Regions from separate parts of the Arthrobacter ginkgonis genome, predicted to be linked through region 1. Evidence: riboswitches for the same ligand, from Rfam matches in the RefSeq annotation. Region 1 holds a riboswitch; each other region holds the start of a gene.
The links. A riboswitch is a leader RNA that binds a small molecule or an ion and turns the genes downstream of it on or off. The one in region 1 is predicted to bind thiamine pyrophosphate.
Positions count from the first base shown of each region.

Region 2: linked by a shared signal. The riboswitch ahead of ABD912_RS06340 (ECF transporter S component) and the one ahead of thiO (glycine oxidase ThiO) in region 1 are both predicted to bind thiamine pyrophosphate.
Region 3: linked by a shared signal. The riboswitch ahead of ABD912_RS01615 (YkoF family thiamine/hydroxymethylpyrimidine-binding protein) and the one ahead of thiO (glycine oxidase ThiO) in region 1 are both predicted to bind thiamine pyrophosphate.

Region 1 covers NZ_BAABEO010000023.1:250,037-254,238, forward strand. The annotation lists gene ABD912_RS17325 (proline--tRNA ligase) at 1-1,279, shown strand, start outside; gene ABD912_RS17330 (sulfite exporter TauE/SafE family protein) at 1,276-2,091, shown strand; TPP riboswitch at 2,159-2,281, shown strand; gene thiO (glycine oxidase ThiO) at 2,275-3,465, shown strand; gene thiS (sulfur carrier protein ThiS) at 3,462-3,725, shown strand; gene ABD912_RS17345 (thiazole synthase) at 3,760-4,202, shown strand, end outside.
Region 2 covers NZ_BAABEO010000008.1:813,446-817,647, forward strand. The annotation lists gene ABD912_RS23535 (ATP-binding cassette domain-containing protein) at 1-1,002, opposite strand, end outside; gene ABD912_RS06340 (ECF transporter S component) at 1,006-1,626, opposite strand; TPP riboswitch at 1,682-1,812, opposite strand; gene ABD912_RS06345 (DUF4235 domain-containing protein) at 1,899-2,168, shown strand; gene mnhG (monovalent cation/H(+) antiporter subunit G) at 2,188-2,670, opposite strand; gene ABD912_RS06355 (monovalent cation/H+ antiporter complex subunit F) at 2,667-2,933, opposite strand; gene ABD912_RS06360 (Na+/H+ antiporter subunit E) at 2,930-3,586, opposite strand; gene ABD912_RS06365 (Na+/H+ antiporter subunit D) at 3,583-4,202, opposite strand, start outside.
Region 3 covers NZ_BAABEO010000006.1:20,558-24,759, reverse strand. The annotation lists gene ABD912_RS01625 (ABC transporter ATP-binding protein) at 1-306, opposite strand, end outside; gene ABD912_RS01620 (ECF transporter S component) at 311-940, opposite strand; gene ABD912_RS01615 (YkoF family thiamine/hydroxymethylpyrimidine-binding protein) at 969-1,637, opposite strand; TPP riboswitch at 1,670-1,779, opposite strand; tRNA gene ABD912_RS01610 (tRNA-Lys) at 1,982-2,054, opposite strand; gene ABD912_RS01605 (hypothetical protein) at 2,172-2,831, shown strand; gene ABD912_RS01600 (DUF2252 domain-containing protein) at 2,864-4,202, opposite strand, start outside.

The DNA.
Region 1 (4,202 bases):
CGCCGCGTACCTGAAGATCTTCTCCCGCCTTGGCCTGGAGATCGTCCCGGTGCACGCGACCGCCGGCGCCATGGGCGGCTCCAAGTCGGAGGAGTTCCTGCACCCGACCGAGGTTGGCGAGGACACCTTCGTGCGCTCGGCCGGAGGCTATGCGGCAAACGTCGAGGCCGTGACCACCGTGGTTCCGGCCGACATCGACTACGCGGACGCCCCGGCCTTCGAGGTCAAGGACACCCCGGACACCCCGACCATCGATTCGCTGGTTGCCTGCGCCAATGAGATCGCCCCGCGCGAGGACCGCGAGTGGGCCGCCGCCGACACCCTGAAGAACGTGGTGCTGGCCGTGACGCTGCCCACCGGCGAGCGCCAGCTCGTCGTCATCGGCGTGCCCGGCGACCGCGCCGTGGACCTCAAGCGCATCGAAGCCAACATCGGCGCCCACCTGCCCATCGCCGGCGAGCTCGGCATCGAGGCCGCCAACGACGAGGACATCAAGAAGGTTCCGGCCCTGGTCAAGGGCTACATCGGTCCGGCCCTCGGCCTGGACGCCGCGACGCTGGGCGAAAAGTCCGCCAGCGGGATCACCTTCCTGGTGGATCCGCGCGTGGTCGTGGGCACCGCCTGGGTCACCGGAGCCAACGAGCACGGCAAACACGTCTTTGGCCTGGTCGCCGGCCGCGATTTCACTTGGGACGGCACCATCGAGGCCGTCGAGGTTCGTGCCGGCGACGAGGCCCCGGACGGCTCCGGCCCGCTGGAAACCGCCCGCGGCATCGAGATGGGCCACATCTTCCAGCTCGGCCGCAAGTACGCGGAGGCGCTGGAACTGAAGGTCCTGGACCAGAACGGCAAGCTGGTCACGGTCACCATGGGCTCCTACGGCGTCGGCGTCACGCGTGCGGTCGCCGCCTTGGCCGAGTCCAACCACGACGACCGCGGCCTGGTCTGGCCGCGCAACGTGGCCCCGGCCGACGTGCACCTGATGGTCACCGGCAAGGGCGAGGAACTGTTCGCCGAGGCCGAGCGGATCGCGGCCGGGCTCGAGGCCCGCGGCATGGAGGTCATCTTCGACGACCGCCCCAAGGTCTCCGCCGGCGTGAAGTTCGGCGACGCCGAACTGATCGGCGTGCCGACCATCGCCGTCGTCGGCCGCGGCCTGGCCGAGGGCCTGGTCGAGGTCAAGGACCGCGCCACCGGTACGGCCGAAAACGTGGCGGTTGCCGACGTCGTGGACACCCTCGTGGCCAAGGTTCGGGGCTGGGACCTGCCGCGCCCGTGACCGAACTGCTGAACGGTTCCGGCCTGGAGAACCTCCAGGCCGGAACCATTCTCTTGGTGCTGGCGGCGGGGCTGGCCGCAGGGTGGGTCGACGCCGTCGTCGGTGGCGGCGGGCTCATTCAGCTCCCTGCCCTGCTGCTGGTCCCGGGCATCGCCCCGGTCCAGGCGCTGGCGACCAACAAGATGGGGTCGATCTTCGGAACCACCACCAGCGCCGTGACCTATTACCGGCGCGCCAGTCCGGACCTGAAGACGGCGCTCCCCATGGCGGCGATCGCGCTGGCCGGAAGCTTCGCCGGCGCGATCGTGGCCACCCTGCTGCCGTCCGCGGTGTTCAAGCCGGTCATCCTGGCCGCCCTGGTCGCGGTCGCGCTGTTCACCGCCTTCCGGCCCACCGCCGGCGAGCTGACCAGGCTGCGCCACCAGGGGCGCCGGCACTATGTCCTGGCCGGGACGATCGGCCTGGCGATCGGGTTCTACGACGGGCTGATCGGCCCGGGCACCGGATCGTTCCTGATCATCGCCATGGTGGTGGTCCTCGGCTACAACTTCCTGGCCGCCAGCGCCAAGGCGAAGATCGTCAACATGGCCACCAACTTCGGTGCGCTGGTGTTCTTCCTGCCCAGCGGGCACCTGCTTTGGGGCCTCGGCCTGCTGCTGGGAATGGCCAACATGGTCGGCGGCTACATTGGCGCCCGCACGGCGATCGGCCGCGGCGCCCGGTTCATCCGCATCGTGTTCCTGGTGGTGGTCGCCGCCCTGATCGTGCGGTTGGGGTTCGACGTCGCCATGCAGTGGATGCCCGCCGCGTAGGACTACGCCGCGCAGGATTCGACCTGGCAGTGCCCCGGCACGCACGCCCCCGAAGGTGTGCCTAGAATGGGGGAACCACGGGAGCCCGCAGACGGGCTGAGAGGGCATGGCCGGCATTCGCCGGCCCGGATGCCGACCGTAGAACCTGATCCGGGTCATGCCGGCGGAGGGAAGGTACATCCATTGCGTTGCGTCGTTGTCGGGGCCGGGATCATCGGGCTCTCGGCCGCTTGGGAACTGGCCCGTTCCGGGGTCGAGACCGTTGTCGTTGACCCGGCTCCGGCCGGCGGGGCCACCGCCGCCGCGGCAGGGATGCTCGCGGGCGTGACCGAATTCCACTACCAGGAGCGGGACTTGCTGGGCCTTTCGCTGCCCGCGGCGGCGAAGTGGCCGTCCTGGGCCGCGCAGCTGGAGGCGGCCTCCGGGCTGTCCACGGGCTTCCGGCCCGGCGGGACGCTGGTGGTTGCCGCCGATTCCGGGGACCGGGCCACGCTGGCGGACCTGCGGGCCGCGCAGGCCGCGCTGGGGCTGGCGGTCGAGGAAATCACCACGCGCGAGGCCCGTGCCGCCGAGCCCCTGCTGACACCGCGCCTGGCCGGCGCCTTCCGTGCCGTTGGCGACCACCAGACCGATCCGCGCCGCACCGCCGCCGCCCTGGTCGCCGCGCTGGAGGCGCTGCCGAACGCGCGTCTCGTCGCGGCCCGGGCGGTGCGCTGCGGCGCAGGCGCCGGCCCGTTCGTGGAATACGACGGCGGGCGGCTGGACTGCGACGAGGTCGTGTTGGCCACCGGTGGCGGCATGGTCCGGGCCGGAGGCACGGGGGAGGGGCCGGTGCGGGAGGGGCTAGCGCTGGAGGGCCTGCCCGCTCCGCTGCGCCTGCCGGTGCGCCCGGTGTACGGCGACGTGCTGCGCCTGCGCACCGTCCCGGGTGGCCCGCTGCCCTCGGGGAACGTGGTCCGCGGCCTGGTCGGGGGCCAGTCCGTCTACATCGTGCCCCGCGCCGACGGGGAAGTGGTGGTGGGGGCGACCGAACGGGAGGACGGCCGGGCCGGTGTCGGTGCCGGGGGAGTCCACCGCCTGCTGCGCGACGCGCTGCGGCTGATGCCCGCCCTGGGCGAACTGGACCTGGCCGAAACCATCGCCAGGGCGCGGCCGGGCACCCCCGACAATCTGCCGCTGCTGGGCCGGGCCGCGCCCGGGCTGGTGGTCGCCGTCGGCTTCCACCGGCACGGGGTCCTGCTCAGCGCGGCGGCGGCCGCCGCCGTTGCCGCACTTGTTGGCGTCCCGGCTCCACCCGGGCACGCAGCCGGCCCCGCTCCCTCTGATCTCGTTCCCTTTGACCCCGCACCCTTTGACCCCTGGAGGTTCTCATGACAACACCGGCACCACAGCCCGGCCCCGCGCCGGCGACGCTCAACGGCGAGGCGATCGGGGAACTGCCCGGCAGCATCCTGAAGCTGGTCCAGGCGCGGACCGGCCGCGAGCTCGGCGCGGACGGCGCCCCCGTCGACGGCGGGCGGCTGGGTGTCGCCGTCGCACTCAACCAGGAGGTCCTGCCGCGCCGGCGCTGGGCTGAAACAACCGTCCGCGCTGGCGACGCGATCGAACTGCTCACGGCGGTCCAGGGTGGTTAACGGCAAGGTGGTTAACGGCGGAGTGGCTAGCGGGATGGGAACCCTGGTCATCGACGGCATCGAACTGGGCTCGCGCCTGGTCATGGGCACCGGCGGGGCGCCAAGCCAGGCCGTGCTGGAGGAGGCCCTGCTGGCCTCCGGCACGGAACTGACCACGGTCGCCTTGCGCCGGCACACCCCCGGGGAGGGCGAATCCATCTACGCGATGCTGCAGCGCCGCGGGATCCGGGTCCTGCCGAACACCGCCGGCTGCCACACCGCCCGCGAGGCCATGCTCACCGCCGAACTGGCCCGCGAGGCGCTGGAAACGGACTGGGTGAAGCTGGAGGTCGTCGCCGACGAGGAGACGCTGCTGCCCGATGCGGTGGAGCTGCTGGACGCAGCCGAGCGCCTGGCGGCGGGCGGGTTCAAGGTCTTCGCCTACACCAACGACGACCCCGTGACCGCGCAGCGGCTCGAGGACGTCGGCTGCGTGGC
Region 2 (4,202 bases), on a different contig from region 1:
GCCGGTGATGCCGACCGCCTCGCCGGCGCGCAGGTCCAGGTCCACGCCGGAGAGCACCGCGCGCCGACCCTTTGGGGACCGGCGGCGGCGGGACGCTTCGCGGGAAACCGCCAGGCCGGCGGCGGCAAGCAGGACCGGTCCCGGCGTGGCGTCCGGCCGGCCTGCCGCCCGTTCGACGACCGGCACGTGCCCGGGCACCCACACCCCGGCCTCGATCAGTTCGGTGCGGACAGGGCCCTCGGCGAACAGTTCCTCGGGGGTCCCGCTGTGGGACACCCCTCCCCCGGGTTCGAGCACCACCACGCGGTCCATGTGCCCGGCCCAGGCGGCCAGGCGGTGCTCGACGACCACCAGGGTCGCCCCGGTGGCGGCCACCGCGGCGATCACGGCGTCGCGGACTTCCAGCACGCCGGCGGGATCCAGGTTGGCGGTGGGTTCATCCAGCAACACCAGTCCCGGCCGCATGGCCAGGATCCCCGCCAGCGCCAGGCGCTGCTTCTGCCCTCCGGACAGGTGCGCCGTCGGGTGGTCCAACGGCACGTCCAGCCCCACGGCATCCAAGGCCGCGGCCACGCGGTCCCAGATTTCCGCGCGCGGGACGGCCAGGTTCTCCGCCCCGAACGCCACGTCGTCCCCCACGCGGGCAAGGACCACCTGGGTTTCCGGGTCCTGCTGGACCAGTCCGGCCCGCCCGCGCGAGGCCTCGGCCGGGCGGCCGTCGACGAGCAGGTCGCCGAAGTCCTCGGCCTCCTCGTCGTGGTGCAGCACTCCCGCCAGGGCGTGCAGCAGGGTGGATTTGCCGGCCCCGGACGGGCCCACCAGCAGGACCCGCTCCCCGGGGGCGATCTCCAGGTCCAGGCCCCTAATGGCGGGGGCGGAGCGGCCTGCGTGGCGCCAGCCCCACCCGCGCGCGGACACCGCGGCCGGCACCACGGCTTCCGGCCGGGCGCCGGCCCCGCCGGGCGCGGAGGCGGCCGCCGTCGTTCCGGTGTCTGCGGACATGGCCTAGCCGAACACCGGTTCCTGCGCGGCCTTGCGCGAGGCGAGCGCGGACAGCGCGCCGGTGCGGGCCAGGGCGCGCGTGGCGAGCCAGGACAGCAGGCCGGCGATGACGACGCCGGAGAGGGTGGTGCCGGCGACGTACACGATCTTCATGGCGGTGGTGTATTCGGGGAACCAGTTGAAGATGAAGGCGTCGTTGATGCCACCGAACAGGCCGGCGCCGGCGCCGGCGAGCAGGGCGGTAACCAGGTCCCAGCGCCGGTAGAGGAACAGCGCGAAGACCAGTTCCGCTCCCAGGCCCTGGATCAGGCCGGAAGCCAGGACCGTCAGGCCGAACTGGGAACCCAGGAACGCGGAGACGACGGCGGCGACGAGTTCGCAGAACAGGGCGGCTCCCGGCTTGCGGATGATCAGGGCGCCCAGGACCGCGGGGAACAGCCACATGCCGGTGACCACGGAGGATGCGGGCGGGAAGAACAGGAACAGTCCGCCGATGCCGGCGTAGGCAAGGTTCCAGCCCCAGAAGATGACGCCGGAGGCGACCGCGATCACGGCGGCGACGACGATGTCGACGACGCGCCAGGAACGGCGTGCGGCGGGGACGGTGTTGACCGGGTGGGCCATGATGTATTCCTCCTTGAGGGCAAGGAGGGGAGGGATTCGGCGGCATGTGCCGCTGCACCCTGAGATCTCGACTCCCTTCGCCGGTACTAGCCGGAGCAGGTTCGAGGGTCTGCGGCGATCCGCACTCTCAGCGCCCTGGCTGCACGGCCGTACGGGCCGGGCGCAGGCGCTCCCCTGTCGTTTGTTTCAGTCATGCCATAGTACAGCCACGCTATGCTGTGGCCGTACCGCCCTTTGTCTGGTTGGGCATCGTCTAGTTGGGAGAACCGTTGATGAAGACACTGCTCAAGCTGGCCGGACCCTTTGTGACCCTCGCCGCCGGGTTTGCCGGCGCCAAGGTGGTCGAACTGGTCTGGACCAAGGTCACCGGCGCCAGGCCGCCGCGGCCAGGCGACACCGAGGCCAACGTGAAGTCCTCGCTGCGCCAGGTGCTGGCCTTCGCCATGGTTTCCGCGGCCGTGGGGGCCGCCATCGAGGTCCTCACCGGCCACGGCACCCGGTTCGCGATCTCCCGCCTCGGCCAGGACGCGGACGAGTCCTAGCCCTCCGCCCTCCGGCCGGCTAGGTGCCGGCCGGACCGGCGGCGGCACCGCCGTCAGGGCCCGCGGCGTCCAGGCCGGCGTCGTGCCCGGCGGGTTCGCGGCCGGAGGATTCGCGTCCGTGGCCCTCCGCTCCGGCCCCGTCCTGCAGCGCCGCCCGGGCCACGACCTGGTCCAGTTCGTCGACGAGCAGCGTCTCCTTCTTCAGGTGCTTGGTGCGGTAGCCGGCCCGGCCCACCATGTGGGCGCTGACCGGTGCGGTCAGCAGCTGCAGCAGCCAGGCCAGCAGCAGCACCGGCACCAGCGCCCAGCTGCGCAATTCGATCGCCACCGCGGACAGCAGCAGGACCAGGCCCAGCACCTGCGGCTTCGTGGCCGCATGCATGCGGGAGAGCAGGTCCGGGAAGCGCAGCATGCCGATGCCGGCGGCCACCGACATCAGGCAGCCCACCACCAGGAACACGCCCGCCACGGCCTCGAGCACGGTGTCCAGGGCGCCGCTCATGAGTTCCTCCGGTCGGTCACGTAGCGGGAAACCGTCACCGAGCCGATGAAGCCGATCACGCAGGCGGCCACCACGAACACCAGGTTGTTCGTGTGCTTGTTCACCGCCATGTCCACGCACAGCGCGGCGGCGACGATCATCAGCAGCACGTCCAGCGCCAGCACGCGCTCAAGGATGGACGGTCCGCGCGCGATCCGGACGATGGCCAGCGCGGCGGCGACCGAGAGCAGCACCCCGCAGATCCAAGCGACGGCGATCATCATGGCGCCTCCTCCCCTGCGGTGATCCCGCCGGGCGGGGTGAAATCGTGGTTCTGCGGCGGCGGGGAGGCCTGGCCTGCCCGTTCGGCATCGATCCTGGCCACCTCCTCGCGCGTGCCCATGATGCGAATCAGCCGCGCCTCGATGTCCAGGATGTGGCTGTGGACCTTTTCCACCTCGGCGTGCGTGTTCACGTTGAGCACGTGCAGGTACAGCGTGGAGCTGACGCGGTCCACCTCCACCACGAACGAGCCCGGCACCAGGGTCAGCGCATGGCCAACGGCGGTGACCATGAGGTCGTCACGGGTCCGCAGGCGCACGCCGACCACGGCGCTGCGCACGCGCGGTCCGCGGAACACGGCCAGGGCGAAGACCTGGAAGCTGGCCAGCACCACGTCCCAGAGGAACCCCAGCGCGAACACGAAGGCCCGCCAGACGTTGAAGCGTCCGCTCAGTTCCACCGGCGGCAGCCGGAACACGTTGACGACCACCAGGGCGATCAGGAAGCCGAACACCAGGTTGCCGGCGGAGAAGTCCTGCCACAGCGCCCCCCAGACCAGGGCCATCCACACCAGCAGCGGCAGTTCGATCCAGAAGGTCAGACGCGGCCCCTGCTGCGCGGCGCCCGCGCCGGGCCGGCCTCCGCGCCGGATCACTTCAGGCTCCCGGGCTCGTAGGTCGCCTCGGCGCCGAAGACGGCCTCGATGTACGGGGTGCGCTCGAGCATCTGGCTCGCGGCCTGCTCGCTGAGCTGGAACAGGGGGCCGGCGAACACCGTCAGGGCAACGCCCAGGGCCACCAGGCCGGCGGTGGGCCCGACCATGCCGCGGGGCAGCAGGGCGGTGTCCCCGCGGCCGCTGAAGCGGCTACCGGAGTTGGCCACGGAGCGGTAGGTGGTGATCGGGGACCCGTCGGCGGCCGTGACCAGCAGCAGCGGGTCGGGGTTCTCCGCGTCCTCGGCCTTGCGCCAGAACGCCCGGTTCCAGACGCGCGCCACCGCCAGCAGCGTGAGCAGCGAGGTGGCCACGGAGCCGCCCACCAGCACCCAGCCCAGCGGGGTGTCCAGTTCCACGCCGCCCTGGATCAGCCCCAGCTTGCCGAGGAACCCGGAGAAGGGCGGGATGCCGGCCAGGTTCATCGCGGGGAGGAAGAAGAGCACCGCCAGCACCGGGGACAGCCGGGCCAGCGAGCCCAGCCGGTCCACGTTGGAGGTGCCGCCGCGGCGCTCGATCAGGCCCGTGACCAGGAACAGGGAGGTCTGCACGATGATGT
Region 3 (4,202 bases), on a different contig from region 1:
GTCCGTTCCCCGCACCCGCACCGACCCGGACAGCTGCACCGCCACGGCGTGCGGGATGACCCCGTTGACCAACTGCAGCAGGGTGGATTTTCCGGCGCCGGAGGGGCCGAAAACCATCAGCTGCTCACCCGGTTCCAGCCGAAGGTCCACCTTGCGCAGCACCGGCCCCGTCCGGCGGGGAAATTCCACCGAGACATCGTTCAGCTCCACGGCCGGAACCGTGGACGGGGCCTGCCGGGCAGCCGTTCGGCTCCGGGCAGCGGCGCCGGGCTTGGGTTCGACGGTCCCGGGGTGGGCAGCGGCCATCAGGCTAGACCTTGCTGATCGGGTCGGGGCTGATCCGGTCGCGGCCGATCGCGAAGTTGTCGACCACTCCGGTCTTCGCCAGGGCCCCGACGATGGTTTTTGCCAGCAGGCCGCCCAGGATGAGCCCGGAGGCCAGTTGCAGGACCAAGCGCAGGACGAACAGCTCCTGGCCGTACCAGCCGAAGCGGAAAGCGGAGAAGAGGAACACCAGTCCTGCCCCGAGCAGGCCCGAGAGGGCGAAGGTGCCCCAGCCGAAGGAGCGGTAGCCGCGCAGCGCGAACGGGATCTCGCTGCCCAGGCCCTGGATCGCGGCGGAGACGAAGAGGATCGGGCCCACGGCGGAGCCAAGGAACACCACTTCGATGACCGATGCCAGCACCTCGGCGATGATCCCGACGAAGGGCCGGCGGATGATGGCCACGGCGATCGGCGCCACCAGGAGCCAGCCGCCGATCAGGAAGTGCTGGGCCAGGTCTCCGGCCGGGCCCATGAGGATGGACAGGCCGGTCCAGGCCTGGACCAGGACCCAGTAGAGGAAGCCGAATACCACCCCCAGCACCACCATGAGGACCAGGTCCTTGAGCGCTAAGGCGGGGCGTTTGCGGGCAGGGGTCAGCGTGCTGTGAGAAGTCATGGAAGTAACCCTTGAAGTAGGTGGAGGCTTAGCGGGCCGAGGGGCTGTTGATGGAGAGCGTGAGGTGGGTGGTCACGTGCTGGACGGTGCGGCCGACCAGGACCCAGCCGGCAGCCACTGTCTCGAGGATGCGGGCGATGTCGCCCTCCAGGCGGGTGACAAAATGTTCCGACTTCACGAACGTGCCCTTGGCCTTGGCGTAGTCGACGGCGGCGTAGATGTCCCGCATGTGGTCCGGGTCCACGCCGTCGCGGCCGGTGTCCTCCAGCGGGTACAGGGCCCACTCCGCTGCCGCCTGCACCCCGGTCTCCTCCAGTTCGACGATCTCGCTGCGCAGCGGGCCGGCTCCGCCGGGAAGTTCGCATTGCACTTCGCCGGGGCAGCCGCGGGAGAGGTGCACGGTGGCAACAACGTGGGCACCGCCGCGGCCGGCCGCCGAAATGAGCTGGCTCAGGTACCGCAGCAGGTCCGGCTCCCGGCCGGCCACGAAGGTGCTCACGTCGCCCGTCTGAACCTCCAGCCCGGTGGCATCGGCCTTCTGCAGCGACCCGAGGATGACCTCGGCGTAGTCGGCACTCATCACGGCCAGGGTGACCCTGGCACCAATGCCGAAGTTGTCGTGACTCAGGGTGGGGCTGCCGGCGGCGGCAGGCGCCAAGGCAGGGTCGGTGACTTCAGTGGGGTAATTCGGATGCATTTTCGCGCCCTTCTGTTGTGAGAAACAGGGCACAGGATTCGATGTTGACTCCCTGCGCTGGCATGATCCAGATCAGGTTCAACGGTCGAAACTTGAGAAGTTTCCTCTCAGCCCGGCTCACCGGACTCCCGTGTTCAGCCACGACCCTACACCGGCCCGCGTGGCCGCCGCCTGCCGCAGCGGGCGGAAGGCGGACTGTGACGCAACGGGGCTCTGACGCACCGGGAATCTGACGCAACGAAGGAAGGCCGGCGCGCAGCCGAAGCGCCCGGGCAGAGAGGCCCCGGCAAAGGGGCCGGCAAAAAGGAATCCCCGCCTCCGCGGGGAGGACGGGGATTCGGCGGTGGGCCCCGCGGGGATCGAACCCGCGACCCGCGGATTAAAAGTCCGATGCTCTACCAACTGAGCTAGAGGCCCGCCAGACCGTAAAGGCCTTCAACAATGCTAGCGGATCTCCCGGCGTTGCCTCGTGCACTCGCCGCGGACACGCCCTCCCGGCGCCACGCCCGCGGCACCGGAGTATCCTCTTGTCGCATGAGCGCAGTCCCAGCCAGCGGGTCCGGAGCCTCGGCCCCGCGCCCGCACAAGCCCGTCCCGTTCGCGCCGGTCGACTTCGAACCGTTCGTGGGCGGGGCCGATCCGGCCCGCGTGTCCGAGGCCGCCCACCTGGCCGCCGCGGCCCTGGTGCATCAGGGGCGCGCGAGCACCGATCCGGCGGTCACCCGACGGCTGGTGAAACTGGCGGACAAGGAAGGCTTGGAGGCGATCGCCGAACTGTGGGCGGAGAGCCCGCCCCGGTCCCTGCCCGGTGCCCTGTGGCGGCTGTACGCGCTGCGCGCCGCCACGGTGCAGAACCCCGAACGCATGGCGGCCTACTTCCGCGAGGGCCGGTACGTCGCGCAGGTCCAGCACGTGGTCGCCGGCGTCGCCGAGCCGCCCGGGGCGGATGAGCTGCGTTCGATGGCGGATTCGATCCTCTCCGGCGCGTTCGACGGCGAGTTCGACGTCGCGCTGGAACGTTCCGCCGCGTACTGCCGCGTCGTTGCGCTGGGCCAGACGCACCACGCGGACGCCGCCGAACAGGCCAACGAACCGCACGCGACCAAGCTGACCCGCAGCGCACGCCAACTGGTCAAGACCGCCGAGGACCTGGAGGCTTCCGCGCGGGCCTGGCGTCGCGGCGAGCTGATCTAGCGTCCACGACTCCTCCCCACCCTCGCTGCGCGTTACACGTCCCGCAGGGCCTCTAGCCGCCCGACGCGGACGGCTTCCTCCAGGGCGGCGTGGTCGGCTTCCGTCTGGTCCGCGTACCGGCCCGCCCAGGTGGTGACGGCGACGTCGAAGCTGTCGCCGTTGCCGAGGTATCCGGAAAGGAAGCGGCTGCCAGGGCTCTGGCAATGCGCCCGGGCCAGGAGTTCCCCGCACAATTCGCCGTAGGTCTCCGCCGCGGACGGGGACAGTTGGGCGAGGTCCAGCGAACCCTTCAGGTCGCGGTACTGGCGCAGGTAGTGGTCGCGAACGATGCCGTCCTCCCCCTTCACGCCGCGGACCCAGCCGAGCATGGGATCCGACTGGGCCTGCAGGATCCGTTGCGCCGCCACCACGCGGAAGCCGTGGCCGTGGAGGATCAGCTGCTGGGTGACGGCGTTCGGCGCGTCCGTGACTTTCCCGTGGGTCTCCAGGACCGAACGCCCCGCTTCCTTGGACTGCATGAACAGGAGGTCCCCGGAGGGGCCGCGGAGCATGAACAGGAAACAGCGGGTGCCGACGCTGCCCACGCCGACCACGCGCGAGGCGCAGTCCACCATGCTGTATTGGCTGAGCAGGAGGGCAGTATCGGTGCGCAGGGTCCTGCGGTACTCCTCGAAGAGGCCGGAGAGGCGGTCCCAGTCGGGGTTGGCGGGCCGGCGGACCAAGGGAGGCTGCTCGGCGATGCGCTGGATGCCGTTCTCCGTCACGGTGGTCAGCTTCTCCATCACGCGTTCGGAGGTGCTCTGGCGGGCCTTGCGGGCCGCCTGGTGGGCCATTTTCGGCAGCGCCTCCGCCTCCACTTGGTAGTAGTAGCGTTCCAGGACGGACATGTCGTACAGGCGGTGCACCGTGGTGCGGTAGGAACGCACGGAGGCAGCGGCAGCGTCCCTGCAGCGCGCTTCCGGATGGCCGTTGGCGCGGCCATTCAGCCACAGGCTGGCCGCCAGCCGCTTCACGTCCATCTCCCAGGCGCCGGGGTAGGCCTCATCGAAGTCGTTCAGGTCGAAGACCAGCCGCCGTTCCGGCGAGGCATAGAGCCCGAAGTTCGCCAGGTGCGCGTCGCCGCAGGCGATCACGCGGTAGCCGGTGGCGGTGTCGCGGGCCAGGTCGTGTGCCATCACGGCCGCGGCGCCCCGGTAGTAGGCGAAGGGCGATTGCAGCATGCGCCCGATCCGGACCGGGACCAGGTCCGGCTCGCGGGTGGTGTGCTGCCCGGCCAGGATCTCCACGGGGTCCCGCTCCGGCAGCTCGAAGCGCGCGTGGTTCCTGCGTGGAACCAGCGCGCGGACGCGCCGGCCGGCCTGCAGGTCTTCC